DNA from 4 places in the Bacillus sp. PK5-006 genome. Region 3 is predicted to be linked to each of the others. Evidence: riboswitches for the same ligand, from Rfam matches in the RefSeq annotation. Region 3 holds a riboswitch; each other region holds the start of a gene.
The links. A riboswitch is a leader RNA that binds a small molecule or an ion and turns the genes downstream of it on or off. The one in region 3 is predicted to bind S-adenosylmethionine.

Region 1: it holds a riboswitch for S-adenosylmethionine, as region 3 does, so the genes downstream of both, M1D84_RS11285 (DUF2292 domain-containing protein) here and mtnK (S-methyl-5-thioribose kinase) in region 3, are expected to answer to the same signal.
Region 2: it holds a riboswitch for S-adenosylmethionine, as region 3 does, so the genes downstream of both, M1D84_RS03800 (methionine ABC transporter ATP-binding protein) here and mtnK (S-methyl-5-thioribose kinase) in region 3, are expected to answer to the same signal.
Region 4: it holds a riboswitch for S-adenosylmethionine, as region 3 does, so the genes downstream of both, M1D84_RS00865 (5-methyltetrahydropteroyltriglutamate--homocysteine S-methyltransferase) here and mtnK (S-methyl-5-thioribose kinase) in region 3, are expected to answer to the same signal.

What each region holds. Positions count from the first base shown of each region.
Region 1 is NZ_CP096414.1:2,179,988-2,183,195, forward strand. It holds gene M1D84_RS11275 (inorganic phosphate transporter) at 1-609, opposite strand, end outside; gene M1D84_RS11280 (phosphoadenylyl-sulfate reductase) at 623-1,324, opposite strand; gene M1D84_RS11285 (DUF2292 domain-containing protein) at 1,370-1,474, opposite strand; SAM riboswitch class I at 1,591-1,693, opposite strand; gene pyrE (orotate phosphoribosyltransferase) at 1,861-2,499, opposite strand; gene pyrF (orotidine-5'-phosphate decarboxylase) at 2,507-3,208, opposite strand, start outside; gene M1D84_RS11300 (dihydroorotate dehydrogenase) at 3,183-3,208, opposite strand, start outside.
Region 2 is NZ_CP096414.1:762,844-766,051, reverse strand. It holds gene M1D84_RS03805 (methionine ABC transporter permease) at 1-219, opposite strand, end outside; gene M1D84_RS03800 (methionine ABC transporter ATP-binding protein) at 212-1,237, opposite strand; SAM riboswitch class I at 1,392-1,500, opposite strand; gene M1D84_RS03795 (SCP2 sterol-binding domain-containing protein) at 1,603-1,944, opposite strand; gene M1D84_RS03790 (thioredoxin family protein) at 2,065-2,367, opposite strand; gene M1D84_RS03785 (toprim domain-containing protein) at 2,380-2,724, opposite strand; gene M1D84_RS03780 (YusG family protein) at 2,856-3,092, opposite strand; gene gcvH (glycine cleavage system protein GcvH) at 3,137-3,208, opposite strand, start outside.
Region 3 is NZ_CP096414.1:2,388,520-2,391,727, forward strand. It holds gene M1D84_RS12355 (pyridoxal phosphate-dependent aminotransferase) at 1-1,000, opposite strand, end outside; SAM riboswitch class I at 1,165-1,322, shown strand; gene mtnK (S-methyl-5-thioribose kinase) at 1,403-2,596, shown strand; gene mtnA (S-methyl-5-thioribose-1-phosphate isomerase) at 2,603-3,208, shown strand, end outside.
Region 4 is NZ_CP096414.1:182,002-185,209, reverse strand. It holds gene M1D84_RS00875 (four-carbon acid sugar kinase family protein) at 1-123, shown strand, start outside; gene M1D84_RS00870 (gluconate:H+ symporter) at 174-1,493, shown strand; SAM riboswitch class I at 1,576-1,688, shown strand; gene M1D84_RS00865 (5-methyltetrahydropteroyltriglutamate--homocysteine S-methyltransferase) at 1,777-2,898, shown strand.

The DNA.
Region 1 (3,208 bases), 210 kb from region 3:
TCCCTGCCCAACTGACAAAACGCCTGAAGCGACGAGCGGGCCGACGGCATTTGCCACATTGTTCATACCGGCTGAAAATGCCTCTAAAAATCCGCTGAGAATTAATACGACAGATAAAATAGCTGTGCCTTTTTTAGACAGCTTCCGTTTAGGGAACATTCTGATGATTTTGACGACAGCAAAGGTAAAAAGAAAGGCGAAAAGCGGGATGATGACCCAAAATGCCACAATCATTAAAATGGATTTCACAAACAAAACTTTATATGCGACTGCTACACCAACTACAGCCCCTACTGTGACCTCACTTGTTGATAAAGGAATCGCCATCAGATTTGCTATGAAAAGTGATAGTGCAGCAGAACCAATGATAATACAAACGATTTCAAGTGTAATGACTGATTCTGGCATAATACCAGAGCTGATCGTTTTGACGACCTCACCGCCGCCAATCACTGAACCTGCTAAAATCCCAACTGCACAAAAACTGAGCGCATAAATGGGCTTTTGAATGGCACCTGATCCATACGCAATGCCCATAGAAGCAGCTGCTCCGCTTGCGCCTATGTTTAAAGCAAAGAATAGACTAAATAAAATTGCGGCGATTTCCATACATTATACTCCCTTACTCATGTAATCCGCACTCTGTCTTTGCTGTGCCTGACCATCTGCCAGAACGAAGATCATCTGCAGTAAATGCTGGCTGTGTACACGGTGCACAGCCGATACTTGGATATCCTTGGTCATGCAGCGGATTATAAGTAAGTTCCTCTCTAGATGCATATCTCCATATGTCCTTCCACGTCCAATGGATGAGCGGACATACTTTCACTGATTTGAATTTTTCATCCTTATTTAAGAAATTCGTCCCTGCTCGTTTTGGTGACTGCTCTCTTCTTAAACCAGAAAGCCATGCTGGATAACCAGATAGGGCTTCTTGCAAAGGAATGACCTTACGCATATGACAGCAGCTTTGAGGATCTGTTTTCCATAATTGATCACCGTGCTGCTCATTTTGCTGTTCAACCGTCAGCTCAGGCGTTTTCAGTACAATATCTAAACCCGGATATCTTTCCTTTACCGCATCAATTGTGTCGTAAGTTTCTTTAAAATGCAGACCTGTATCTAAAAAGACAATTCTCGCATCTTTTTTTACTTTTGCAATCAGATCAATCAGAACGATGCCCTCAATCCCAAAGCTGCACGCATATACAAGCTGGTCACCATAATGACCGTACGCCCATTTCAGTACAGACAGGGCTCCTTTATACAAATCATCCTCTTGAAATGTAATGGACGGCTCTTGCCAATTTTCATAAGTTAACATGATTTCTCCCCTTCCGGAGTACCGCTCATATTGCTATTTTCCGCACTACTTTAATCTAATTTTTTCGTTTTTTTCCACTTGAATCACTTGACCGTCCTGAACAATTAACGTAATTGAACCGAATTTCATATCCCCAATCAGTTCTTGCATATGCTTTACTAAGTCCTCATCCTGATTTTGTTTCACTTCCATCTCCTCTTCCTCCTCACCGTTAAAATAAAAAAACTTTCTTTCAGTCCGAAAGAAAGATGAGGAAGCTCACAATTTCCTTATCTTTCAAAATAGAATCATTTTGCAGGAAGTAGCACCTTGCAAATCGCAGGTTGCCGGGTTTCATCGGGCCAGTCCCTCCACCTCTCTGGATAAGAGTTTCAATTTGTCTTAAATATTAACACAATTCAAACAAAAGTCAACCCGACTTTATTGATAGGATTAGTTTTTATTAAAATTTGAGTCTATTTTACTATTTTTACCCAAATAAAAAAGCCGTGCGGGCAGGCACAGCTTTAAAATTGTTAACGATGGACTTTGACTTTTCAGACCGTTTCTTCCATCCAAGATTCAGAGGAAGGGTCTTGTCTCCAGCGTTTTAGTTTGTTCATCGCAGACGGCTCAATCGCTTTCAGTTCAAGTGCCACGTCTGTCAATGTGTCATAGTCTGTCAGGGTGACATATGGAATATTTTTTTCTTGAAAAGCGGCCGCTGCTTTTGGCAGTCCGTATGTGAAGATTGCGGCAACTCCTAGTACCTCGCAGCCCTCAGCTTGAAGAGCAGCAACCACTTCCAGCACACTGCCTCCTGTGGAGATAAGGTCTTCGACGACGACAACCTTTTGGCCTTTCGATACGGCCCCTTCAATTTGATTTCCTTTGCCGTGTGCTTTCGGCTTACTTCTGACATAACACATCGGGATGTTCAAGCGGTCTGCTGCTAATGCCGCATGCGGAATGCCTGCTGTTGCAGTACCCGCGACAACCTCTGCTCCCTTGAAATGAGTGAGAATCAAATCTTTTAGACCTTCCGCAATGTCGTGTCTGACTTCTGGATATGATAATGTGAGGCGGTTATCACAATAGATCGGTGATTTTATACCGCTCGCCCATGTAAACGGTTCGTCTGGTTTTAATGAGACCGCTTTGATTTGTAATAGATGTTTCGCGATTTTTGATTTCATCTGGCAGTCACTCCCACTCTTTCAAAATTTGATGATAGGCTTCTATTGGTTTATCAGCTTTTGTGATTGATCTCCCGACAACGATTTGTGAAACACCTTGCTCTTTTGCATAGGCAGGTGTCGCCACACGCTTTTGGTCATCGGTTTGATCATTCGGTAAGCGAATCCCTGGCGTTACAGTGAGAAAAGAGGGTGAGATATGTTCATGAAGTGCTTTAGATTCATGAACAGAGCAAACAACACCGTCCAGTCCACTTTCATATGCTAATTGTCCGTACCGGATCACAGTCTCTTGCAGCGGACGGTCAATGAGTAATTCGTTTCTCATCATGTCTTCTGACGTACTAGTCAGCTGGGTCACTGCAATAATGCCCGGACGGCTTTGTCCAGCAGGAGTCCCGCTTTCAAGTCCCTCTAATGCAGCCTGCATCATTCGTTTCCCGCCAGCAGCATGCACATTGACCAAATCAACGCCAAGTGCGGCAAGCCGGTTCATCGCTTTTTGCACCGTTGTTGGAATGTCATGTAATTTTAGATCGAGAAAAATGCGGCAATTTTTTTCTTTCAGCGCATCAAGGATGGCAGGTCCTTCTTGGTAAAACAGCTCCATGCCGACCTTCACAAATAATGGTGTCCCTTCAAAGGGATCTAAAAAGGCAAGCGCGTCCTGCCCTGATGGAAAATCAAGCGCGATGATGGGCAAGTGCTT
Region 2 (3,208 bases), 1.6 Mb from region 3:
AAAAGGAATCGATCTGAAAATGTTGACGACAGCGCCGATGACAGCATTGATCGGTTTATTTTCCCAAAGACCGCCTTTTCCTGTAAGGAAGAGCAGGAGTCCTAGGATAATCCCGATTGCAAAGGCAAATGCCAATGAAATCAGTGTCATATACACCGTTTCACCTGTTGCACTCCAGATGACGTCTAAATCAACGTTCGGAAACCATTTCTCAAACATGTGTCATCACCTCGATTTCAACCTGTTTGCTTTGGATATAGGCGATGGCTTTTTCTACCTCAGTCTCTTCTCCATTAATGTGGATAAAGAGTGTTCCAAACGCGCCTTCCTGCGTTTGAGAAATCTTCCCTTGAAGGATATTCACATCGACATTAAAGGATCGAATGATTTCAGTGATCAGCGGCTGCTCGGCAGAATCTCCGATAAAGGACAACCGTACGACCTGACCTTCTTTTACTCGTTCTAAGACGTGCTCGATTGTTTCTTTCGCTTCCTCTGGTTCTGCAAGCTGTTTCACAAATCGTTTCGTCATTTCTTCCTTCGGTTGTCTGAAGACGCGTAATACTTCGCCTTCTTCGACAATGCGTCCATTTTCCATGACTGCGACGCGATGACAAATTTTGCGAATGACGTGCATTTCGTGTGTAATGAGCACAATCGTGAGCCCTAACCGTTTATTGATATCCGCCAAAAGCTCAAGGATCGAATCAGTCGTTTGCGGATCTAGCGCAGATGTCGCTTCGTCACATAGAAGAACCTTTGGATCATTCGCTAATGCTCTCGCAATGCCGACACGCTGTTTTTGCCCGCCGCTTAGCTGAGACGGGTATGCATTTTCTTTTCCTTCTAAACCGACCAATTTAATCAGTTCATTCGCACGCTCTCTTCGTTTCGATGTCGGTACACCTGCGATCTCAAGCGGGAACATAATGTTTTGTCTCACCGTTCTTGACCAAAGCAAGTTAAAGTGCTGGAAGATCATGCTGATTTCTTGTCTTGCTTTCCGAAGTTTCGCATTCGATACTTCATTGATCCGGTTGCCGGCCACTTCAACAATTCCTTCTGTTGGCAGCTCCAGACCGTTTAATAGGCGAATAAGCGAGCTTTTCCCTGCACCGCTATACCCGATAATTCCGAATATTTCACCTTTATCAATATCCAAGTTGACGTCTTTCACGGCATCAACATTTCCGCTTTTTGAATGATACGTTTTTGATACATTTTGTAAATGGATCACAGTCTGATCACCTGCTTTCTTGCTGAATCTATAGGTTTCCATCACATACGTTATTTATTCTTCTTTCTGTCATGACTCTAGCCTGGCGCCAGGTCAGTAAAAAAGACCTAACTGCAACGCAAGCAGAAAGGCCTTTTATGTCAATTACGCCTTTCTCTCATCTTTCAAAGCGCTGCGGCTTTGAGTGAATTGGCACCAATTTCAGCTATGCTGACGGTTGCCGGGTTTCATAGGGCACGTCCCTCCACCTCTCTTAATAAGAGAAAATATGTTGTTTTATGTGATGTTCATGTTTTTACTAACGTAGAATATCATGCTACCCGAGATATGTCAACGCTGTAAATCGCTAATTTCCAAGTAAACAACTACGTTATCATTTTTCGAAAAAAACCGTTCGTCAGCCAAAGCACTGCCTCTAGTCTAAGGAGCGCACGGAATGACCCTTTCACTTTGACTTGTCCTCTGCTGATTAACTGCTGTAAGGACATATCTCCATCTAATAATTGAAGAATTTCTTTCCTCTCACCATAAAAGATGAGATCCGATAACTCAATTGCAGGTAGTTTCTTCACTTCACCACGTTCATCCACAATCAATGTACAAGAGTCAGTTTCCGCCTCAAATGTAATCTTCAAGGATGATGATGAGAGCAGCGGCTTTAATAATAAACGCTGCCCTGTGTTACCATGGGCTTTCACATTTTCCACATGTATAACCTCCCTGTCATTTGGTTATACATAACATTTCTCTACAAACATCTTCTTGTCCTTTATAAATAACTCGACAAATTTTCAAATGAATTTCTTGAAATATGACAAAAAACCGCTTTATTTAGCGGTTTCGATCATTTCATGAAGATATGGAACTGAATGAAAGGCATAGCCTTTTTGCACCAATTCACCTTTTTTAAACAGGAGAAAGCAAGGAACACTCTCGATTTCAAATGCTTTCGCAAAGCCTGGTGAATAGTTTAAATTGTTTTCGTAAAATGGTACATCCGGCTGCATGGCGTCTACGACTGCCAGCATTTTCTTAGCCAGCTGGCATGTTCCGCAAAACGGTGTATATAAGTATAAAAGAAATAAATCGTCCTCTATCTCCTTGAATTCGTGTTCTTCAATTTCTTTCATATACGTCCACCCTCATAAATATTTCGAATGAACATCAATGTTTGCAGCTAATAGGATAGATGCAATGTGGGCTGACGGTGAAGCGGCCACTTCGCGGTACGTTCTGTCGACAAAAAGATGAAGTGCTTCAGGGAATTCTTTTCGAAATTGCTTCCGCAGTTTGTCGCCTGCATCGTCACTGTCAGCTAATATGTAAACGTCTTTCCCCACTAAATCGTCCACAAGCTGATCCAGCTTCGATGTACTGATCGTGCCATTGGTGCAAATGATGGTAACAGGTTCACTTATGACTTCTTTTAGCTTTTGTTTGTCTGTTTTACCTTCTACAATGATGACCTTTTCTATCTCGACATTCATCACGATCACCCGGCCCTTTTGACGTTGATTCACTTCTTCCTTAGATTACAATCTTTCATTCAGGTTGTAAAGATTGAGCGCCTCGTCATCAAAAAGACTGCAGCTTCTGTTCACTGCAGTCTCATCTGTGATTAGCACCAGCCATTTTCATCGTCACAGTCAACATATTTTTCTGTCCCATCGGTTAATGTGTCCGTTAAACGATAAAAACGATTTTGATCATAGGAATATCCCGATTTCAGCTCATATTGGTTTTCACTAATCATCGTGCCAATCTCTTCATTTTGATGATAAAGCACCATGCCGCTTTCTTTGAATCGTCCAGTGACATGCTCTGTTATATCCACGTGTTCTTTTTGAAAAGACAAATTGGACACCCCCCATAAAGGTAGAGTGTCCAATTTCTCATGAATTAGTCTTCTTTTGTCATTTCTTCATATTGCTCAGCCGTCATTAAGTTCTCAATTTCAGAAGCATCAGCTGG
Region 3 (3,208 bases):
ATCCTTCCGGCACCTTTAACCAAGCAAAAAATGATCCCTTTGGTGCACTGACTTCCCAGCCAATTTCTTTGCAGGCAGCAATCCACACATTCCGCCTTTTCTCATATCGATCATTTTGCACCTGTACGCACGTTTGATCGCTTAATAGGGCTTCCGCTGCTGCATCTTGAGTGGCTTTAAACAGGGAGACAAACAGATGATCCTGATAAAGCTCAATGGCTTCAATAACAGATGAATTTCCAGCTGCAAATCCTACTCTCCACCCTGCCATATTGTACGTTTTAGACAATGTGTAAATTTCTATTCCCGTCTCTTTCGCTCCCTCTATTTGCAGAAAGCTGAGCGGCTTTTCTCCATCAAATCCAATGCCGCCATATGCAAAATCATGGACAACACATAGCTTGTGATCTTTCGCAAACGTAACGGTTTCTTCAAAAAATGAACGGCTTGCCGTAGCCCCCGTCGGATTGTTGGGGTAATTTAAATACATTAATTTTGCCTTTTTCTTATCATCTTCAGGCAGCAAATCGTAGTCAGGTAAAAAATCATTTTTTTCAAGAAGTGGCATGGTTACCATATGCGCTCCAGCAAGCACAGCGCCTGACCAATAATCAGGATAGCCAGGATCAGGGACAAGAAGCGTATCACCCGGATTCAGCAGGCATTGCGGCAGCTCAACAAGCCCTGCTTTCCCGCCAAATAAAATCGCAATTTCCGTCTTTGGATCAAGTGTGACGCCATATTCTCTTTCATAAAAAGCGGCAGCAGCCTTTTTTAATTTCGCTGTTCCACGGAATGAGGAGTATTGATGATTTTCAGGTTTTGCTACCGCTTTCTGCATGGCTTTTACAATGTGCGGAGGAGTTGGCTGATCAGGATTTCCCTGCCCCAAATTAATGATATCTGCCCCTTCCTGCACTTTTTTCTGCACCTTTTGGACAAGGGACGCAAAAAATTGTTTCGGTAATTGTTTCAACACATCTGATTGCTGGAATTCCATTTCTTCACCTTCTATTCAAGTTACGTGACAATACAATCACTGTAATGGATTGTTTTATGAATTGTAAAGCAATTTTGAAAAAAGATTGACATGTAAAGCAACGCTCTGATAATATCTTGAATTAAGAAATGCAAACAGACACGAAACAATTACATATTGATTTCTCTTATCGAGAGTTGGGCGAGGGATTTGGCCTTTTGACCCCAACAGCAACCGACCGTTAATACCACTGTGAAGTGGGGCGCAGCAAGTAACGCGCCAAGACAATTGTCTTATAGGGCACGGTGCTAATTCCATCAGACGTATGTGCTGAGAGATAAGAGAGGCTTTGAGCATACACACCATCAAGCCTCTTTCTCTCAGGAGAAAGAGGCTTTTTTATATGATTTGGAGGGGAAGCAATTGGTTACACTTACGGCATCATATGAAGAACTAACAGAAAGCTCGGCAGTTGCACTCGCAATTAGACTTGGTTTGATCCAAGAAAGCAGTCATTTGACATGTACTGAAATTGGTGACGGGAATTTAAATTACGTCTTTCATATTTATGATCACAAACAAGAAAAAGGATTGATCATCAAGCAGGCGCTGCCTTATGCAAAGGTGGTTGGGGAGAGCTGGCCGCTTACATTAGACCGGGCAAGAATTGAAAGTGCCGCCCTGATCAAGCAGTCAGAATATGCGCCGCACCTCGTACCAGCAGTCTATTATTCAGATACAGCTCTTGCAGTGACAGCCATGGAGGATCTATCTCACTTAGAAATCGTCAGAAAAGGGCTAATTGCCAGAAAACAATATCCGCATTTATCTGATCATGTTGGAGAATTTTTAGGAAAAACACTTTTTTACACATCTGACTTTGCTACAAATCCTAAAATCAAAAAACAATTTGTGAAGCAATTTACGAACCCTGACCTGTGTGATATTACAGAAAAACTCGTCTTCACAGACCCTTTCTTTGATAGTGAAACAAATGACTTCGAAGAAGAATTAAGAGAATCAGCAGAAGCGCTTTGGGCAGATCTTGAGCTGCAAGCCAAAGCAGCGGAATTGAAGCGTATCTTCCTGACATCAGCTGAAACATTGGTTCATGGAGATCTTCATACAGGCAGTATTTTTGCAAATGAGACTGAAACGAAAATCATTGATCCAGAATTCGCGTTTTACGGCCCCTTTGGATTCGATATCGGCCACTTTATCGCCAATCTGTTCCTGAATGCTTTATCTCGCGAGAATGAACACGAGCAGCAGCACCTTTTTGACCATGTCGTCAATGTATGGGCAACCTTCAAAGAAGTGTTCACAAAAGCTTGGAAAGAGGACAGCATTGAAGCGTTTAGTGTATCGGACAGCTTTTTAGAAACAACCTTTGACCGGATTTTAAAAGAAGCGACAGGCTTTGCCGGCTGTGAGCTTGTCCGCCGAACAATCGGTCTTGCTCATGCCGCTGATCTTGATGCGATTCCATCACCAACTAGACGGATTCAGCAGAAAAAAGCAGCACTGACACTTGGAAAAACATTTATCAAACAATATCATACAGTGGAAACAGCGTCTGATCTCGTCGCATTATTCCAGCCATCTGTAAAGGAGTGACGGGTTTTGTCAAAAGAATTTGAAGTCCCCCGTTCTGTCGAATGGGAAGAAAACCGTATTCACATTTTAAATCAGCAAAAATTACCGGCCGAAACCGTATTTGAGCATTTATATACGAAAGAAGATGTGTATGATGCGATTGTGTCATTAAAAGTACGCGGAGCGCCTGCGATTGGCATTACAGCAGCTTTTGGGCTGGCGCTTAGTGCGCAAGCCATTGAGACAGAAGAAATGGATGTGTTTAAACAAGAAGTCATTCGAATCAAAGAATATTTAAACAGTGCTCGTCCAACCGCTGTGAACCTCGCTTGGGCATTAGACCGGCTGCTGCAGCGCATTCAGCGTGCAGCATCAGTGAATGCAGCCAAAACAGACCTTGTCCATGAAGCCATTCAAATTCAAATTGAAGATGAAGAAACATGCAGACAAATCGGTCAAAATGCTCTTCAGCTCTTTAAATCAGGTGACCGTATCATGACCATTTGTAATGCAGGCTCCATCGCAACGAGCCGGTACGGAACAGCCCTTGCTCCCTTTTATTTAGCCAAAAAGAAAAATCTTGATCTTCACATTTATGCATGCGAAACACGCCCTGTTCTTCAAGGTGCTCGT
Region 4 (3,208 bases), 1.5 Mb from region 3:
GGTATCCCCGTTTGGCAAACAGGAGAAGAAAGTAAATTCCCTTTCATGTCTTATGTGATTTTCCCGGGAAATGTTGGGTCAAAGGATACGTTAAAAGAAGCTGTAGACATACTTGAAGGATAAGGCATAGGGGGTGTTTGCGCCCCCTTATGCACCACAAAGGAGGAAAGATCATGTCGTTAGTGTTTATTGGACTTGGCGTTTTGTTATTGCTTTTACTCATGGTTGTCTTTAAGTTAAACGCTTTTATTTCTTTGATTATTGTTTCTTTAATTGTTGCTGTGTTAGAAGGGATGACACCACTAGAAGCGATTGCTTCTGTCGAAAAAGGACTTGGCAGTACGCTCGGACACCTGGCACTCGTTCTCGGTTTTGGAGCGATGCTTGGGAAATTGATGGCTGATTCTGGCGGAGCTCAACGGATCGCGATGACACTTATTGACCGATTTGGCATCGGAAAAATCCAATGGGCGACGATGCTGACTGGGTTTGTGATTGGAATTGCTCTATTTTATGAAACCGGATTCATTATCTTAATTCCATTAGTCTTTACAATCGCTCAAGCTGCAAGACTTCCTGTGCTGTATGTGGGTATGCCGCTCGTCGCTGCACTTATCACCACACATGGCTTCCTCCCTCCTCATCCAGGACCGACTGCCATTGCGAATGTCTTTCAGGCAAACTTGGGACAAACCTTATTGGTTGGGATTATTTTAGCGATTCCTGCTGTTTTAGTAGGCGGACTTCTGTTTACGAAACTATTTAAAAAAGATCAGTTGCACGCACATATCCCAAAGAACTTATTTAATCCAAAGGAATTCACAGAAGAAGAAATGCCTAGCTTCGGCATTAGCATTTTCACTGCTGTTTTGCCTGTATTACTTATGACATTCAGAGCATTTCTAGAAATTTTCTTCCCATCCTCCCCATTGCTGCCAACTGCTGAGTTTTTAGGCGAACCGGCGATTGCACTATTAATCTCAGTGCTGCTTGCCATCTACACGTTTGGGCTTGGAAGAGGAAAGAGCATGCAGGATGTGATGAAGTCCATCACGGATTCTATCGGCTCTATTGCTATGATTCTATTAATTATTGCAGGCGGCGGTGCCTTTAAACAAGTGCTCATTGATAGCGGCGTCGATCAATACATTGCAGGGATCATGCAAGGAAGCACACTTTCTCCCCTGCTTCTGACTTGGCTCATTGCTGCTGTCCTTCGTGTCTCTTTAGGATCAGCCACTGTCGCCGGTCTCACGGCGGCTGGCATTTCTGCACCACTGATTGGCCTGACGGGTGTCAGCCCTGAATTAATGGTGATCGCAACAGGTGCGGGAAGTATTACATTCTCTCATGTGAATGATGCGGGTTTCTGGATTTATAAAGAATACTTTAACCTATCAATGGCTCAAACCTTTAAAACGTGGACATTGATGGTCACCGTGCTTTCACTTGTCGGACTTGCTGGTGTTCTTGTCGCTGATTTGTTCATGTAGGAAATTAAATTGTAAAAACCATTGACTTTTCCCTGAAAACGTTGAATAATTGTGTTTATTAAGAAAATTGAATCAAAAGGTAACCTTATTAAGAGTGGTGGAGGGACTGGCCCTGTGAAACCCGGCAACCGCTGTTCCTAGGAACAGAATGGTGCTAATTCCTTAAGCAAGCAAATGCTTGTTTGAAGATAAGGCAGAGTTCTCACAGTATATGATGCTCTTCCTTATCTAAGGAAGAGCTTTTTTATTTGATTTTTTAACCTGAAGAAAGAAGGGATTCAGCATGACACAAGTACAAACCATTGGAAAGAAAACAACGAAACCGCCATTCCGCGCAGATCAAGTAGGAAGTTTACTTCGTTCAGAGCGCATCAAGGAAGCACGCAAGCAAAAAGCAGACGGTACGCTGACAGCAGAGCAGCTCCGACAAATTGAAAACGAAGAAATTACACGTATTGTAGAGAAGCAAAAAGAAATTGGGTTAGAGGTTGTCACAGATGGTGAGTTCCGACGTGCATGGTGGCATTTTGACTTTCTTGAAGGACTCGATGGAGTTGAAGGATTTGAAGCAGATCAAGGCATTCAATTCCATAACACAACGACAAAAGCTAGAGGGATCAAGGTAACAGGCAAGATCGATTTTACAGATCATCCAATGCTGGAGGATTATCGTTTCCTTCACAGCATCGCTGGTGATCATACGGCTAAAATGACGATTCCAAGTCCGAATATGCTCTTTTTCCGTGGAAAGCTTGAAGAAGGAGTGTATGACAGCTTAGAGGAATTCCACCATGATGTGGCACAAGCGTATAAGAAAGCCATCCGTGCTTTTTATGATGCAGGCTGCCGCTACTTGCAGCTGGATGATACGGCATGGGCAGTGTTCTTTTCCGAAAAAGGCCACGAACAAATCAAAGCCTTTGGCCGAGAAGAAGATGAACTTCGTGAATCGTTTGCAAAGACAATCAATGAAGCTGTTGCCGACCGCCCAGAGGATTTGGTGATCACGATGCACATTTGCCGAGGTAACTTTAAATCGACATGGGCAGCTGAAGGTGGTTACGAAGCAGCGGCAGAAACAATTTTTGCCGGCTTAGATCTTGATGGTCTCTTTTTAGAGTTTGACGACGATCGTTCTGGCGGATTTGAGCCCCTTCGATATGTGAAGAACCCAAACCTTCAAATCGTACTAGGCCTTGTCACTTCAAAATATGGAGAGCTTGAGCCAGTTGAACAGATTAAAAAACGCATTGAGGAAGCGGCTCAATATGTGGACATTAACCAAATCTGTTTGAGTCCACAATGCGGATTCGCCTCAACAGAGGAAGGCAACCTGTTAACAGAAGAGCAACAATGGGAAAAGCTGCGTCATGTGATTGAGATTGCTGATCAAGTGTGGAAATAGGCGAAAACTTACAGAAAAAGCTGACCTTCATAATAAAGAACCGCTTTTTTAAGCGGTTCTTTATTTTTTGTCATCTCAATCAACTTGATATTAAGTTTAATCGTATTACTTCTATAGTTGAGTTTAAGAAGATATTGAACATACGTTATCTTCTTAAAAACCATTTTTATACTCATAAGTTGTCTAACAAGTTAAGTGGATTGATACATTCAAGTCATCTTCCTAGCCAGAATATCTCCTACTGAAAATCCACCCCAATTATTAGAAATTACAATACTGCTTTTTCCATCGTTCCCTCAAGCAAACCTAA